Regions from separate parts of the Rhizobium mulingense genome, predicted to be linked through region 1. Evidence: riboswitches for the same ligand, from Rfam matches in the RefSeq annotation. Region 1 holds a riboswitch; each other region holds the start of a gene.
What was found. Region 1 has a riboswitch for thiamine pyrophosphate ahead of thiM (hydroxyethylthiazole kinase). Riboswitches for the same ligand answer to the same signal wherever they lie in the genome.
Positions count from the first base shown of each region.

Region 1 (5,713 bases):
CTACTTCGCGGCAGTGGATTGGAGTTCATCGAGGGCCGGGCTCAGCCCTTTGAGCGAGAAGCGGATATTGACGTCCTGGCCGTTCATCAGCCGCACCAGCCCTTCGGCGGCCGAACCCTTCTTGAGCGCTGCGGCCACCTTCGCATCCAAGGCCTGCTGCGCCCAGCATCCGGCCTCGTTGCAATTGCGATAATCGAGTTTGGCGACTGGCTTGCCGCCCGCCTTGATCGCCAGGCCGGCGGGCAGGAAGACATTGAGCGGCAGAAGGGCGGTCAGCACCAGCCGCGGCTTGCCCTTGCTCTTGCCTTGAGGAGCGGCCGGCGCGGTGGCGATCGCCAGCGTCAGGACATTGACGTTCTTGCCGTCCTTGGCGACTTGCGCCACTTGCGCGACTTCGCAGGCTGCCGCGTCGCCGGAGCCCGTGCAGCGATAGTACCAGTCGTCGAATTTCTGCGATTTGATGGCCGGTGCCTGGCCTTGAACCACCGCATCGGGAGCTTGTGAAAGGGACGGGACGGAAGAGCCGAGGACTATCAGGAGGGAGGCGACGGTCCGATGGCATCCCGTCATGCGGTTTGTCAAAATATGGCCCATTAAAATTGCAACTTCAGGAGGATTTTATTTATATTCAAGGCCATATCGCTACAATCGATCGCACCGTCAACCTGAACGTGTCAGAACGGTAAAGTTTCGGTTAGATATTTGCGTCGCGTTTCCAGCAGTTAAATCCCTTTTAATCACCCTGGCTCTCCTGACGGACATTGACCGGGAAATCCGAGACTTGACGGTACGGAAATGACAAAAGCCATAAGACAACACGCAACTTACGCGGAGCTGTCCATCTGCTCGTCTGCATTGAAAAACCGTAGGAACAAACGCGAAGGATGAATAAACAAATACAATCTCAAATTAAGGCAATCTTCTGTGAAGAGCATATTCTCTTCACAGAAGATTGCCTGAACACACCCTTCTACAAACAAACACCAAACTGCGGCAAAGCGGGAGGCTATTGCGCACCATTAAATATCAAAGTGTATTTCACCTGAATTGCACTCATGGTCGCCGCTGTTATTACTGACCAAAAAGCGAGGCAAAGGCAGGGCGGGCCGAGGATGCCTTCGCGCAACGCTGCGGTCGCAACCCGAATCGTTGGGCTCTCCGGCTGGCAAGATTCGCTGATCATCCGCCCTGGCGCAGCCGCCCTCGATCGCGGAATGTCATTTTCGGGATGACAGCCGCGTCCTTCTCTGCGAAAAAGAGCGCGATGAGAGACAGGGGCGTTCGTCGATAGACGGGCTGAGAAGAACCCTTCGAACCTGAACCGGATAATGCCGGCGGAGGGAGTCGCTCGGGGCATCGCCGTAGACGCCGCCCCGCGCCTGCCCCGCCTGAAAGGGGCGCCATGCAGAGCAAGACCACCTCGGGAGCCATGCTGGAGGCGATGCGCGAAAAGCCGCCGCTCGTCCACTGCATCACCAATTACGTCGCCATGAACATCGCCGCCAATGTCCTGCTTGCATCCGGCGCTTCGCCCGCCATGGTGCACGCGGCTGAGGAAGCCGGCGAATTCGCCGGCATCGCGAGCGCGCTGACCGTCAATATCGGCACGCTGTCGACGCAATGGCTCGACGGCATGCGGGCGGCGGCGAAGGCCGCGGCCTCAGCCGGCAAACCCTGGGTGCTCGATCCGGTGGCGCATTATGCGACCGCCTTTCGCCGCCAAGCGGTTGCCGATCTGCTGGCGCTGAAGCCCACGATCATCCGCGGCAATGCTTCCGAGATCATCGCGCTTGCCGGCGGGGAGAGCCGCGGCCAGGGCGTCGACAGTCGCGATCCGGTCGAGCAGGCGGAGGATTCGGCCCGCCGGCTCGCGGAGCGGCAGCAGGCCATCGTCGCCGTCACCGGAGCCGTCGATTTCGTGACCGACGGTGCCAGGGCGGTGCGCATCAAGGGCGGATCGGTGCTGATGCCGCAGGTCACCGCGCTCGGCTGCTCGCTCACCTGCCTCGCTGGCGCCTTCGCCGCCACAGCGCCCGAGGATCTGTTCGGGGCGACGGTCGCTGCGCTTGCGATCTTTGCCGTCGCCGGCGAAGATGCCGCGCTCGGCGCGGCCGGTCCCGGCTCCTTTGCCTGGCGCTTCCTCGATGCGCTGGCGGCGCTCGACGGCGAAGCGCTGGATGCGAGGGCGAGGGTATCGATCGCATGAAGGCTTTCGACCTTTCGCTCTATATCGTGCTCGATCCGGATCTCTGCGCCCCTATCGGCATGGTCGAGACCGCCCGGCTTGCCGTTGCCGGCGGCGCGACGATCGTGCAGCTGCGCGACAAACGGGCCGGCACGCTGGAGATGATCGAAACCGGCCGAGCCTTGAAACAGGCGCTCGATGGCACCGGCGCCCGCCTCATCGTCAACGACGACGTCGAGGCGGCGATCGCCATCGGCGCCGACGGGTTGCATATCGGCCAGGAGGACCTGAACGCGCGCGCCGCGCGGGAGATGATCGGTCCCGACATGATCCTCGGCCTCTCGGTCGAAACCGAGGCGCTCGCCGCCGCCGTCGATCCGGGTCTCGTCGATTATACGGGCGTCGGCCCGGTGTTTGCGACGCCGACCAAGGCCGACCACAAGCAGCCGATCGGCTTTGATGGTCTCGCCAGACTGGTGCAGCTCTCGCCGGTGCCGTCCGTCGCCATCGGCGGGCTGAAGGCGGATTATGTGGCCGAAGTCTTTGCCGCCGGCGCCAAGGGGCTTGCCGTCGTCTCAGCCGTCTGCGGCACGCCGGATCCTGCGGCAGCTACACGCCGCATCGCTGCAGAAATCCGAAAGGTTCACACATGATCCGTAACGTCCTCTCCATCGCCGGCTCCGATCCCTCAGGCGGCGCCGGCATCCAGGCCGATCTCAAGGCCTTTTCCGCCCGCGGCGTCTACGGCATGGCGGTGCTGACCGCGCTGACGGCGCAGAACACCCAAGGGGTCACCGGCGTGCATCTGGTGCCGCCGCCATTCGTCGCCGACCAGATCGATGCCGTCTTTGCCGATGTGCGCGTTGATGCCGTCAAGATCGGCATGATCGCCAATGCCGCCATCGCCGAGGCCGTCGCCGCCGCACTTTCTAGAGCTCTGACCGCAGCAACCGCCAACGGGCGCAGCATTCCTGTCGTCCTCGATCCCGTGATGATCGCCAAGGGCGGGGCCGCCCTGCTCGTACCCGGAGCGGTTGACGTGCTGACCCTGCGGCTGCTGCCGCTTGCCACGCTGCTGACGCCGAACCTGCCGGAGGCCGCCGCGCTGCTGCACCAACCGGTCGCGAGGAACCGGTCTGAGATGGCCGCGCAGGCCGAACAGCTGCGCGCGCTCGGCCCGGCCGCGGTACTGGTGAAGGGCGGCCATCTCGCTGGCGACGACAGCCCCGACGTGCTGGCCGCCGCCGACGGCCTGCACTGGTTCGAAGCCCAGCGGGTGCCGACCAAGAACACGCACGGCACCGGCTGCACGCTGTCGAGCGCGCTGGCGGCCGAGCTTGCCAAGGGCGCTTCGGCGCGGGAGGCGGTGGCTGTTGCCAAGGACTATCTCGCCGGCGCCATCGCAGCATCAGGAAGCCTTACCGTCGGCTCCGGCCACGGCCCGGTGCAGCATTTTCATGCACTCTGGAAAGACGGTGCATAAGCGCTCGGATCGACGAACCGCTCCCATCGAACGGCCCGGGTCTCCCCGGGCCGTTTTCGCCTGTGCCAGCCACTTGCATTGATCGCGCAGTCCAAAGCGGCTGCATCACCGGCGCCAATTGAAAAACCCTGTTGACAAGCCCGGCGAGATGGCCAAGTCTATGACATAAGAGGGATATATATTCCGTAACTACGGAATTACAGGAGGAATGTCGGGGTGCCAGACCTGCTTGTGAGCCTGTATTCCGCAAAGCTTGCCGAGCTGAAACAGAGAGCCGACAACGTCGGCGCCGCCATCCGCCCGGCACTCCCCCCGGAACTGCATCTCGTCGTCAACTGGGTTCGCGAACGGTTCAGCGAGAACTGGGCAAGCGAGGTCTCGGTCGCCTTCTCCCGCCAGCCCGTCGCTTGCCTGATCGCCGTCGAGGGTCGAGAACTGCTCGGCTTTGCCTGCTACGACACGACGGCCCGCGGCTTCTTCGGACCGACCGGCGTTGACCCGCAAGCGCGCGGCAAGGGCATCGGGCTCGCGCTGTTTTCCGCCTGCCTTCAGACTATGAGAGCGCTCGGCCATGCCTATGCCTTCATCGGCGATGCCGGTCCCATCGATTTTTACGCCAGGACCGCAGGCGCCATCACCATCCCGGCCCCCGACAAGGGCATCTACGAAGGCATGCTGAGAAGCATGCCGCAATGACCATCTGATACCGGAGTACTAGACTTGTCCTCGACCCCGCTCGCCCTTTTTGTCGGCCTTCCCAATCCGGTTCTTTCGGATGATGAATTTGCGCTCTTTCGCGAGACCAATCCGCTCGGCCTCTTCGTCGGCCGGCGCAATCAGCGCGAGCCGGCGCAGACCAAGCGGCTGATCGAACGCTTTCGCGAAGCCGTAGACCGAGACGACGCCCCCGTCTTCACCGACCAGGAGGGCGGCCGCGTCCAGCATCTCGATGCCGGCCCCTGGCCGCTCTTCCGCAGCTTCGGCCAGTTTGCCGAACTGGCGCGCCGCGATTTCGAGCTCGGCAAACGAGCCCTGCGCCTTTCCTCCCAGGCCATGGGGGCGATGATGACGGAACTTGGCCTTTCCAGCGGCTGCTCGCCCGTTCTCGACCTCGTCTTCGAGACGACGAGCGCGGTGATCGGCGCCCGCTCCTTCGGCCCGGATCCCGATGTCATCGCGGCCCTCGGCCGCGAGGTGGTCGACGGCCTGCTCGAGACCGGCAACATGCCTGTGATGAAGCACATTCCCGGCCATGGCCGCGCGACGCTCGACTCGCACAAGGAGCGTCCGGTCGTCGACGCCAGCCGCGAGACGCTCATCGCCACCGATTTCAAGCCCTTCGTCGCGCTGAAGGACACGCCTTGGGCGATGGTCGCCCATGTCGTCTACTCCGCCTACCATGGGGAATTGCCGGCCTCCGTCTCGCCTGTCATGCACGACGTCATCCGCAACGATCTAGGTTATGACGGTGTGCTGATCTCCGACTGCATCTTCATGGAGTCGCTCTCCGGCACGCTGCCGGAGCGCGTGAGCCAAGTGCTCGACGCAGGTTTCGACATCGCGCTGCACAGCCATGGCGACATTCCCGAAAGCGAAGCCGCTGCCAAAGCCGCCCGCCCACTGACGGATGCCGCGCTGCAGCGCATCGCCGCCGGCAAGGCCCGCCTCGGCAATCTCAAGATCGACGTCCGCGCCGCCCACCGCCAAGTCGAAGACATGTTTGCCAGCGCCTCGGTCTCCTGACCGGCGCGCCATCTCTCACCGCATAAGAAAAAGGGGAATAGAACATGAAAAAATATCTTCTTGCCGCCGCCGCGCTGTCGCTGCTTTCGGGCTCTGCCATGGCGCAGACGATCCTGACGGCGAATATCGAACCGGCGACGACCTGGGTTCGCAACTTCAACCCGTTCAACCAGACATCAGCGCGCCAGTCGACGCTCGATTTCATCTATGAGCCGCTTGTTATTTTCAACCGCTTCGACAGCAACAAGCCGGTCTATCGTCTGGCCGAAAGCTTCAAGTTGTCCGACGACCTGAAGAGCATT
Region 1 is NZ_JARFVE010000003.1:556,515-562,227, reverse strand. Features, by position in the region: gene PYR71_RS07565 (invasion associated locus B family protein) at 1-594, opposite strand; TPP riboswitch at 1,264-1,360, shown strand; gene thiM (hydroxyethylthiazole kinase) at 1,403-2,206, shown strand; gene thiE (thiamine phosphate synthase) at 2,203-2,838, shown strand; gene thiD (bifunctional hydroxymethylpyrimidine kinase/phosphomethylpyrimidine kinase) at 2,835-3,668, shown strand; gene PYR71_RS07545 (GNAT family N-acetyltransferase) at 3,885-4,364, shown strand; gene PYR71_RS07540 (glycoside hydrolase family 3 N-terminal domain-containing protein) at 4,389-5,411, shown strand; gene PYR71_RS07535 (ABC transporter substrate-binding protein) at 5,456-5,713, shown strand, end outside.

Region 2 (5,713 bases), on a different contig from region 1:
TGCCACTAGAAGGACGAGCACCATTGTCAGCCCGCAGGATTGCAGCCAGCCGGTAACGACATTGTCCGAGGAGGCGCCGAACGAACTGGGGTCGAGTCTCTGGATCAATGTCAGGATGATCTCCTGCCAGATATAAATGCCGAACGAGATCTTGGCGACGTAGCGGACGGGAGCGTTGTCGAGCAGCCTGCCCAGGCGATGCGAATGGCAGAGCGATACGAGCGCGGTTGCGATCGCCAGCGGAAAGACGGGAAATCCGTAGGGCATGTCGAGCGAGCCGTACCCCTCGGCCGAACCGCCGGGCGATATGGCGAGGCGGTAGCCGGCAATCGAAAAGGCGAGAAGCGCTGCGGCATCGAACCAGAAGGAGTGCCTTGCAGGCAGCATGACGTCGATGCCGGCGGCAAGCGCGCCGAGCGCGAAGACCGCGAAGAAGCCGATCGGATTGTAGTTGGGCATCCATTCCTTCGCCCCGCCCTGCAGGCCATAGGCCCAGCCGCGCCCGATGTCGTCGAGCGCAAAGAGTTTCAGGATTGCCAGATGGGCAATGAGGACGACGGCAATGACGCAGAGCCAGGCGGAACGGGCCAGCAACCGGCGCTGCCGCACCCGCGGCAGGCGAAACAGGAGGAGAAAGCAGGCCGGCAGGAGCACATAGCTGGTGACCTCGAAGGGGATGGACCAGAGCGGTCCGTCGGCTTCGACAGGGAAAAACGTGCGCCAATGCCATTGGCTCATGAACAGCAGTCCGGCAACGTAGCGAAGCGCAAGCTCTGGTGTCAGCGGCACGGCAAGCAGCGTCAGGCTGACAACGAAGCTGACGGTGGCGGCGACCCAGAAGCCCGGGGCAATGCGTGCGGCCCTGCGGATGGCGTAGGTCCCGAGGCTCGGCATGTCGCTGCCGCCATCGAGCGCGCGCCAGAAGGGACGGGCCAGAAGAAAGCCGCTGAGCACGAAGAAAATGGCGACGCCGAAATTGCCGAAGCGGAGGATGTGCGCCGTCGACGCCAATTCATCGGGAATTCGGCGCATATCCAGCCGGAGCGCGAGATGATGAGCAAGCACCAGCAGGCAGGCTGTCGCGCGCAGAAAGTCCGCTCCGACCAGTCTCTCCTGTGGTCGCATGTTATTCCCCACCCTGCCCGATCAGGCTCAAACCGTCTCGATCCAAAGCTTGCCGTGGAACGCTGCGGCGGGCAAGGCCGGGCGGGTTCAGCCGAGGAGTTCGTTGGTATAATAGGTGGAAAAGTCCGGCTTCTCCTTGAGTGCTGCGCCATTCGCATCGACCAGGATGCCGTTGTCGAGCAGGAAGGCGCCGATGGCATCGGCCTTCGCCGGGTCGATTGTGCCGATCACGCCGGCCTCGGATTTGAGGAAATGCCCGTCGATCAATGCCTTCTGGGACGCCTTTACCAGTTCCGTATTCATCAGAGCACCGTTGCTGTTGGAAATCAGCAGGTCGCAGGCTTCGTCAGGATGATCGACGGAATAGGCATAACCCTGGCGCGTGGCCTGGATGAAGGCGCGGGCGTGTTCCCGGCTCACCGCGAGATAGGCGTCGCTGGAAACGATGACGGTCGTCTGCTCGTCGGGAATGCCATAATCGGAATAGTGGAAGCGGCCGAGCTTGCGGTTTTCCAGCTCGGCGGCGATGCCTTCCCAGGTGTAGATCTCCAGCGTGAAATCGACCGAGCCATTGTCCAGCGCCTCGTAGGCGGAAGTGCCGAGGGTGACGGTCTTGACGTCGCCCGTGCCACCGTCGTTGCGGATCATCGCGGAAATCAGGGCGCTCTCCCAGGTGCCGCCAAAGCCGCCATAGGTCTTGCCATCGAGATCTTTAGGGCTCTTGATGTCGTCGCGTCCGCCCTTGTAGATCAGGCGCGCGGTTTCGGTCTGGACGACGCCGTAGACCATCTTCACGTCACCGCCGCCGGCGCGCTGCGTCATGGCCTCGATCTCGCTGCTGATGCCGAAATCGGCGACCCCGTTCGACACCAGCGTGCCGGCGCTGGTGTCGGTAAAGGGTAGAATTTCGACGTCGAGGCCGGCGGCTGCATAGAAGCCCTTCGCCTTGGCGACATAGATGCCGATATGGTTGGTGTTGGGCGTCCAGTCGAGCGCAATGCGAACCTTTGCCGACGCCGACTGGGCGAGGGCTGTGCGGCCGGCGAGGCTTGTCGCGAGGGCGGCGAGGATCGTCTGTCGACGGGTGAGAAGCAGCATGGTGACCTCCTCAGGTCTTAAGAGCATGGTGCCGAAAAGTGTGAGCGGTCTTCGGACGACATCATGCTCTACCTCTTTAAATTGGGACAGGATTCTGATTTAGGCCGACCGGCCTAAAATCATCCTGTTCTAGCGGATGAAGCAGGGTTTGCAGGATTTCGGTCTCGATCGCCTGGGCCGCCGGCGAGCCGAGATCGGCGATGCTTCTCGGGCGGGGCAGGGGGACGCGGAATTGGCGGATTATACGCGCCGGGCGGGCCGATAGCACGTAGATCCGGTCGGAGAGGAACACCGCCTCGCGAACATCGTGGGTGATCAGCAAGGCCGTCCAGCGATGTTGCGTCCACATGCCCTGCAGCCATTCCTGGATTTGCGTGCGTGTCAACGCATCCAGCGCGCCGAAAGGCTCGTCGAGCAGCAACATGTCTTGGCTCTGGACGACGGTGCGCAACAGCGCGGCGCGCTGGCGCATGCCGCCGGAGAGTTCGGCGGGATAATGGTGTTCGAAGCCGGCAAGGCCGAAATGCTCGAACAGCGGCGCCACGGTGGCGCGGGCGGCGCGGCGGCTCATGCCGCCCACCTCCAGGCCGAGGGCGGCATTGTCGATGATCCGGCGCCAGGGCATCAGCGCATCGCGTTGCGGCATGAAGGCAAAGGAATGCGGCGCCTGTTCCAGCGGGGCGCCCTTGAAGAGCAAGGCGCCTGAATCGGGTCGAAGCGCCTGGGTCAGCAATCGGAGCACCGTCGATTTTCCGGAGCCGGAGGGGCCGACGATCGAGACGAACTCGCCGCTTGCGACAGCGAGCGAAATGTCGCCGAGCACCTGCATGCCGTCGAAGGATTTCGAAATCTTGCGCAGTTCGACCAGTTCATCGGTCATCGACGGTGCTCCCCGGACGGTTGCCACGGCATGACGAGGCGCTCGATCATCAGCGTCACTCCGAAGAGGCAGAGTGTCAGCACGGCGCTGACAACGACGGCGGCGAGGACGAGATCCGGCCGGAAATTATTCTTGGCGTTGAGGATATAGATGCCGAGGCCGCGCGCGGCTCCCGCATATTCGGCAAAGATCGCGCCGACGACGGCATAGGTGATCGAGATCCTGAGGCCGGCGAAGAAATAGGGTAGCGAGGAGGGAAGCCGGGCCAAGCGGAAAATGCACCAGCGGCTTGCCTTCATCGAGTTCAAGAGTTCAGCGATGTCGCGGTCGGTCGCCTCATAACCCTGCAGCAAAGCGACGAGCAGCGGGAAGAAGGTGACGAGCGCCACCAGCAATATCTTCGGCAACAGGCCGAAACCGAACCAGAGGACGACGAGGGGCGCGATCGCCACCAGCGGCAGGGTCTGGCTGGCAATGAAGATCGGCAGCAATGCCCGGCGCATGAAGGGCATGAAATCCATCAGGATCGACGAGACGAAAGCGAAGGCGAGCGACAGGGCGAAGCCGCCGAGTGTGGCGCCGAGCGTCGGACAGGTGTTTGACATCAACGCTTCGCGGTTCAGCCAGCCCTGGTTCAGGATGCGCGAAGGCGCCGGCAGGATGGACGGTTTAATGCCGGAGAGATCGACATAAAGTTCCCATGCGGCCAGAAAGGCAAAGCCGGCGAGCAGGGCGGGGATCGCCCGGTACAGGGCGGCACCGAGCGCGGCAAGACGCGAATCCGATGGGGGTGGCGATGTCATCAGCGTCGATTTCAGGCTTTCGTCCGGCTGCATGCTTCTTCAGGTCGGAATCGATCCAAGGATAAAACCACGCAGCAATTCAAGGTGCCGCGGCGCCCTTGGCGCACTTGAAAAATCGCGCGGCGTCGCAGATGCGCAAACCTGTCGAAGACATCGGGAATGGTGCCGGCGAGACTGCCGGATATCGTAAAGGATGACACTTGTGCGCCGGAAAACATCTGAACCTCGCTCCGCTGGCATTACCCAGATCAGCTTTGAAGGGTCCGGAGGCTTGCGCTTCTCATCTCAGCCCCGGCGACACGGAGCTCCCCTGTTATTTCAGCGAAAACTATCATCGGGGTTTTCTTACCGCAACCGCAAAATCACACACCCCATCCGTCTGGTCGGAACCGAACCGCGAACGCGAAAAAACACCCGGGCGGAGTCCTGCCCGGGTGTTTTCCGAGGTCCCGTACCTGCCGGGAACGGAACCGGAGCTCGTCTCAGGCCGCTATATCGGCAGGACGCGGTCGTCGCGAGGGTGGCAAATGCCGGCGCCATGATTTCAGTCCGTTATCGACAGGGTGATCTCACTGTCGCTCCTTCCTGCACCTGGGCTTTACGCTTGGGGGAGCAGGCGTTATACAACCTCAACTAATATTGAGGTCAAGAGCCGATGGATACGATCACCGTTACGCCGCTCGGCAGGCTTTTGACGGTCGGCGAGGTGGCGGAACGCAGCGGTCTTGCCGTCTCGGCGTTGCATTTCTATGAGGCCAAGGGGTTGATCTCCAGCATCCGAACGCGCGGCAATCAGCGGCGTTACGGACGTGACGTGCTTCGCCGGCTCGGCATCATCAAGGTGGCGCAACGTGTCGGCATTCCGCTTTCGGAAATCCAGACGGCGTTTGCCTCCCTGCCGCAGGGGCGCACACCGACGGTTGCCGACTGGCAGACGCTGTCAGCGCGCTGGAAGAATGAACTCGACGAGCGAATCAGACGCCTCAGCCTGCTGAGAGACCGTCTGACTGGCTGCATCGGCTGCGGCTGTCTGTCGATCGAAAGCTGCCCCTTGCGCAATCCCTGCGATCGGCTTGGCGAGGAAGGGCCGGGTGCGCGGCTTCTAGAGAGCGAGAACGAAAGCTGAGCCTCCCGGAGCTCTCTCCTGCGGCGGAAAGATCGATGCGTGCCTTTCTTTCGGCCGGCGCGTTCATATGTTAAGGGCGAATGACGCAACCGGCGGCATCGTCCGCGAGGAGGACGGCTTCGTGTTCCATCCGAGACTATTTGAAAATCGCAATGTCGTCGTCACCGGCGCCGGGCGGGGCATCGGCCTCGAGGTGGCCCGGCAGTTCCTGGACTGCGGCGCGAAGGTGATCGTCCATACCGGGCGCAAACCGGGACGGGATCTGCCGGATTTCCTGCTTACGGCTGAATCGGAAAGACGGGCGCTGTTGCTGAACGCCGATTTCACCGCCGCCGGCGGCGCTGCGCAATTTGCGGAGGACGCTCTCGCCTTCTTCGACAAGGTGCATGTGCTCGTCAATAATGCCGGCACCATGCTCGGCCGTTTTCCGGCTGCGACGCTGACCGACGCAGATTATGAAGCGATCGTACGGCTGAACCAGACGTCGGTGGTGGCGCTGACCCGGGCGCTGTTGCCGGCATTGAAAGCGGCGGAAGGCGCGGCCATCGTCAACACGGTTTCGATTTCAGCGCTGACCGGCGGCAGTCCCGGTTCTTCGGTCTATTCGGCCTCGAAAGCCTTTGTTTCCACCTATTCCAAGGCGCTTGCCCGTGAGCTGGCGCCGGATGGCATCCGGGTCAA
Region 2 is NZ_JARFVE010000005.1:389,225-394,937, forward strand. Features, by position in the region: gene PYR71_RS14515 (acyltransferase family protein) at 1-1,125, opposite strand, end outside; gene PYR71_RS14520 (ABC transporter substrate-binding protein) at 1,213-2,223, opposite strand; partial or broken gene PYR71_RS14525 (ABC transporter ATP-binding protein) at 2,292-3,103, opposite strand; gene PYR71_RS14530 (ABC transporter permease) at 3,100-3,906, opposite strand; TPP riboswitch at 4,115-4,228, opposite strand; gene soxR (redox-sensitive transcriptional activator SoxR) at 4,562-5,032, shown strand; gene PYR71_RS14540 (SDR family NAD(P)-dependent oxidoreductase) at 5,154-5,713, shown strand, end outside.
Region 2: it holds a riboswitch for thiamine pyrophosphate, as region 1 does, so the genes downstream of both, PYR71_RS14530 (ABC transporter permease) here and thiM (hydroxyethylthiazole kinase) in region 1, are expected to answer to the same signal.

Region 3 (5,713 bases), 200 kb from region 1:
CATCAGGATGCGGCAGCCGGCCTCCAGCAGCTTTTCGGCGACGACAAGGTCGTCGGTCGTATAGGGGAAGACCTGAAAGCCCTCTCCGGTCAGGATGCGTGCCGCTTCGACAAGGCCGAAGACATCGGGCTGCAGCGTATCGTGATGGCCGATCACTTCGAGCTTGATCCAGTCGGTGCGGAAAACGTCGCGAGCCATCTTCGCTGTCAGCACAGCCTCCTGCACGCTGTGGCAGCCGGCCGTATTCGGCAGCACCCGTACGCCGAGCTCGCGGATCAGCTCGAAGAAGGCGCCGCCCGCCTTGCCGCCGGCCGCCTCGCGTCGCAGCGAGACGGTGACAATTTCCGCCTTCGAGCGTCTCACGGCTTCTGCCAGGACGGCGGGCGATGGGTAGCGGGCGGTGCCGAGCAGCAGCCGGGAATGGACCTCGATGTCGTAGAGTTTCAGCATGTCAGCCTCCCTGCATCGGTGAGAGAATTTCAATGCGGTCGCGCTCGCCGAGCATGAAATCGGCACGATCCTCGCGGTGCACCAGTTCGCCGTTCACCGCGGTTGCGAGCCACCCGCCTTCGTAGTCCAGAGCGAGAAGCAGATCTGCGAGCGTCGCGGCCGCGACCTCCTGTTCCTCGCCATTGATGATGAAGGTCATGACGCCCTCCTTTCAGGCTGTCCTTGTTCGGTGAGAAGACGCCGCGCGACCTCTGCGGCCATGGCCGGCGCCAGCAGAAAGCCGTGGCGGTAGAGGCCGTTGACATGGAGGGTGCGTCCCTCCTGTGTCACACGCGGCAGATTGTCCGGATAGGCGGGCCGCACGCCTGCGCCGGTTTCCGTAACCCGTGCCTCGCCGAAGGCAGGATGCAAGGCGTAGGCGGCGTTCAGCAATTCCATCAGCGAACGTGCGCTAATCGGGCCGTCATCGTCGCTTTCGATCATCGTCGCGCCGACCATGAAGCGGTTTTTTTCGCGCGGCACAATATAGATCGGGTGGCGCGGATGCAGCAGGCGAACGGGGCGGGAGAGACTGACCTCGCCCGTTTCGATGCACAGCATCTCGCCACGAACACCGCGCAATCCGGGCAGCCGGCCGATCTGGGCGGCACCGGTGCAGTCGATTACCCGGTCACAATTGGCAAGGTCAGCTTCGCCCGTGACGCCGAGCATAAGACGCATGCGGGCGTCCTCAAGCCCTGCGGCCAGGGCCGCGAGTGCCTGCCGTGGGTCGAGATGCGCTTCCTGCCGGAAGAACAGCGCCCCGCGGAAGCGGCCGGCGAGATCAGGCTCCAAAGCGGCGATCGCCGCCTCGTCCAGCCATTCCCATCCGCTTGTCCGGCGGGAAAAGCGGTCGAGCTCGCCGGCATCGCGCCCGCCGGCCACGACAAGCGTTCCCCGGCGATTGACATGGCCGGGCAATGCCGCCTCCCACCAATCGGCGGCAAGGCGACCGAGCGTCAGCACCGGCTCCTCCGCACTTTCCCGTTCGCACCACGGCGCCAGCATGCCGCCGGCAAAGCCGGATGCGCCGGCCCCGGCCTTGTCGGCCTGCTCCGCGAGGGTGACGCGGAAGCCGTGGCGATAGAGCTGCCAGGCCACGGTGAGGCCGGCAACGCCGGCCCCTTTGACGAGAACGCGCATGGTCATTCTCCGGCTGGAGTTTTCGCGACCTCTGCGGCCGGCATGTAGAGATCGCCGCCATCGCGGTACTTGGCCGCCATAGCTTCTAATCCTTCCTTCTGGGCTTCGGCGCGAATGTCGTGGGAAATTCGCATGGAGCAGAATTTCGGGCCGCACATCGAACAGAAGTGCGCCACCTTGTGCGCCTCCTTCGGCAGGGTCTCGTCGTGGAAGGAACGGGCCGTATCCGGGTCGAGGGAGAGATTGAACTGGTCCTCCCAGCGGAATTCGAAGCGTGCGCGCGACAGCGCATCGTCGCGGATGCGGGCGGCCGGATGTCCCTTGGCGAGATCGGCCGCATGGGCGGCGATCTTGTAAGTGATGACGCCGGTCTTGACGTCGCTGCGGTCAGGCAGTCCCAGATGCTCCTTCGGCGTGACGTAGCAGAGCATGGCCGTGCCGAACCAGCCGATCATCGCGGCCCCGATGCCGGAAGTGATGTGGTCATAGCCCGGCGCGATGTCGGTCGTCAGCGGTCCGAGCGTATAGAAGGGGGCTTCGCCGCAGACCTTGAGCTGCTTGTCCATATTCTCTTTGATCTTGTGCATCGGCACATGGCCGGGGCCTTCGATCATCACCTGGCAGTCCTTCGCCCAGGCAATCTTGGTCAATTCGCCAAGGGTTTCGAGTTCGGCAAATTGTGCTGCGTCATTGGCGTCCGCGATCGACCCCGGACGCAAACCGTCGCCGAGCGAGAATGAGACGTCATAGGCACGGCAGATGTCGCAGATTTCCTCGAAATGCTCGTAGAGGAAACTCTCCTTGTGGTGATGCAGACACCACTTGGCCATGATCGAGCCGCCGCGTGAGACGATGCCGGTGACGCGATTGACGGTGAGCGGGATATAGGCCAGCCGCACGCCGGCATGGATGGTGAAATAATCGACGCCCTGCTCGGCCTGTTCGATCAGCGTATCCCGATAGACTTCCCAGGTCAGATCTTCGGCAATGCCGTTCACCTTCTCGAGCGCCTGGTAAAGCGGCACGGTGCCGATCGGAACCGGCGAATTGCGAATGATCCATTCCCGGATGTTGTGAATGTTGCGGCCGGTGGAAAGGTCCATGACCGTGTCGGCGCCCCAGCGGATCGCCCAGACCATCTTCTCCACCTCTTCCGCCATCGACGAGGTGACCGCCGAATTGCCGATATTGGCGTTGATCTTCACCAGGAAATTGCGGCCGATGATCATCGGTTCGGTTTCGGGGTGGTTGATATTGGCGGGGATGATCGCCCTGCCCTCGGCGACTTCCCGCCGCACGAATTCGGGCGTCACGAAATCCGGAACATGCGCGCCGAAGCTCTCGCCGTCGCGCGCGAGCACCTCCTTCGCGGCCTGCCGGCCGAGGTTTTCGCGGATCGCAATAAACTCCATTTCCGGGGTGACAATGCCGGCACGCGCATAGGCGAGCTGGGTGACGGCACGTCCGGCCTTTGCCTTCAGCGGCGTGTTGCGAATGGGAAATTCCGGCGTCAGCCGCTCGCCGGTGGCAAAACCATTGTCTTCAGGCTTCACCACCCGGCCTTCATAGGCTTCGACGTCGCCACGCGCCCTGACCCATGCTTCGCGCAAACGCGGCAGCCCGGCGTCGATAGAAACCACATGGGCCGGATCGGTATAGGGGCCGGAGGAATCATAGACCGTAACCGGCGGCTCGCCGGAGGTCGGGTGAAGGCTGATTTCGCGCATCGGCACGCGCAGATCCGGATAGAGCGTTCCGGGCTTGACGATCTTGGTCGAGGCCGGAAGCGAGCCGGTGGTGACGACGGGAGTAAGCTGGGGTGCAACAATATTCATGGATGAGGCTCCAAGGTTTGACGTTTGGAGACCCAGTTCCAGTGTTGGAATGATGGAAAGACGCCTTGCGCGACAAAGCGAAAATCCGCCCAACAGCCGCAGCGTCCGCACCGTCCCTACGCCAGTATGAACTGGATCAGGTTCAACGGGTCACTGCGCCACAACAGGCAAAGCCGTATCGTCTAGCAGAATCTCAGCCCCTTGCCGGGACACCCCTGGTGAATGTTGGCCATCAAAGACCGCAGCGGCCTTTGTGTCAAGAAGCCCTTTTGCGTTTCAAGGCAGTGGCTGTCGATGCTGGTCGCCGATCGGCTGGGATCGCAGAGTGTGCCGGCGGCCGTACCGGCGCCGGTCTACCAACATTGATTGTGGATGGGCCGGTTTGCCGGCCCATTTCGCTCGCGCCCCTTGGAGGCGTGCTCCATAGTCTCATGCTCACGGTCAGGACAGCGACCGCGCGTTCACCTGTCCGACGGCACCGGCTCATCGTCCTATCCACGCGGCTTTTGCATTCATGGCCTATCGTTTCGTCCACACTGCCGATCTCCATCTCGACTCTCCCCTGCGTTCCCTGGCGCTTCGCAACGCCGAGCTGGCCGATCTCGTGAGTGACGCCAGCCGGCAGGCGCTGATCGTGATCGTCGACCTTTGCCTCGAGGAGCAGGTCGATGCACTCGTTATCGCCGGCGATCTCTATGACGGCGAGCAGACGTCGATGAAGACGGCGCGCTTCCTGGCAAGCCAGCTGGAACGGCTGCACCGGGCGGGGATTGGTGTCTTCAAGATTCGCGGCAATCACGACGCGATGTCGAAGATCGCCAGGGAGCTGGTGATGCCCCACACGGTGAAGATCTTCGGCGGCCATGCCGAGACCGTGGAGGCGACAAAAGGCAGCCTGTCGATCGCGATCCACGGTCTGAGCTTTGCCAAGCCGCAAGCGCCGGACCCGCTTCTGCCGAAGTACAAGCCGCCGGTGGCGGGAGCGGTCAATATCGGCATCATGCATACGAGCCTTGCCGGATCCGCCGGCCATGACGTCTATGCGCCCTGCAACGTACTCGACCTTCACGCCTGGGGATTCGACTACTGGGCGCTCGGGCATCTTCATCAGCGGAGCCAGTATCCCGGCACGGCGACGATCATCATGCCCGGCATGCCGCAAGGCCGCGACATCAACGAGTCGGGCGTCAAAACCGTTTCGCTGGTGACCGTGGCGGACGACCGGACGGTGACGGTCGAGGAGCGGCGCACCAGCATCGCGCAGTTCGAGCGCGTCGATGTCGACCTCACGGGTGTCGATGATTGGCGTGATGCGGCCATGGCGATCGAAGCGGCACTGACGGCGCAGCGCGACCATACGGCCTCGCCGCATCTCGTCGCGCGCCTCAGGCTTTCCGGTCGCACGCCGCTCTCCTGGCAGCTTCGCCGCGATGTCGACCTCATGCAGGCGGAAGCCGAGCAGCGCGGTGACCGGATCGGCCGAACCTGGATCGAGAAGCTGGAACTCGCCTTCGAAGCGCCCTCGATCCTCGCAGCCGAATCCGCCGCCGATCCCGTCATCGAACTCGGCGCGCTGATGCGGGACGAGGTCATCGCCCGCAGCGGCTTTCGCGACGATGTCAGGGAGATGGTTCGCGACCTGCTCGCCGACCTGCCGCCCGAAAGCCGGGCCTTTGCCGGACATGACGAGGCGGGTTTCGAACGCTTCATCGACAGCCTTCTCGCTGACGGCGCCGAGGACATCGCTGCCCGGATGAAGGCCGCGGAGCGGGGAGACAGCTGATGCGCCTGCGCCGTCTCGACCTCATCCGTTATGGCAAGTTCACCGACCACTCGATCGACTTCGGCGCGGTCCGACCGGGTTCGCCCGATCTGCACATCGTCTATGGCCTCAACGAAGCGGGCAAGTCGACCACCTTCGCCGCCTATCTCGATCTGCTCTACGGCATAGGCGAGCGCAGCACCTATAATTTCCTGCATCCCTACAATACGATGAAGGTCGGTGCGCGGCTGGAATTCGGTGGCGCGCACCACGAGCTGGCGCGGCTAAAATTGCGGACCGGCAGCCTCGTCGATGATCGGGGACAGGCTGTGAACGAGGCGCTGCTCGCGGGCGCGCTCGGCGGCGTCGGCCGCGAGGCCTATCGCACCATGTTCTCGCTCGACGACCAGTCGCTCAAGGAAGGCGGCAACGCCATCATTCAAAGCAAGGGCGAGCTCGGCGAGTTGCTGTTCTCGGCAAGCTC
Region 3 is NZ_JARFVE010000003.1:760,706-766,418, forward strand. Features, by position in the region: gene PYR71_RS08415 (thiazole synthase) at 1-450, opposite strand, end outside; gene thiS (sulfur carrier protein ThiS) at 452-649, opposite strand; gene thiO (glycine oxidase ThiO) at 646-1,632, opposite strand; gene thiC (phosphomethylpyrimidine synthase ThiC) at 1,635-3,467, opposite strand; TPP riboswitch at 3,563-3,694, opposite strand; gene PYR71_RS08435 (metallophosphoesterase family protein) at 3,982-5,250, shown strand; gene PYR71_RS08440 (AAA family ATPase) at 5,250-5,713, shown strand, end outside.
Region 3: it holds a riboswitch for thiamine pyrophosphate, as region 1 does, so the genes downstream of both, thiC (phosphomethylpyrimidine synthase ThiC) here and thiM (hydroxyethylthiazole kinase) in region 1, are expected to answer to the same signal.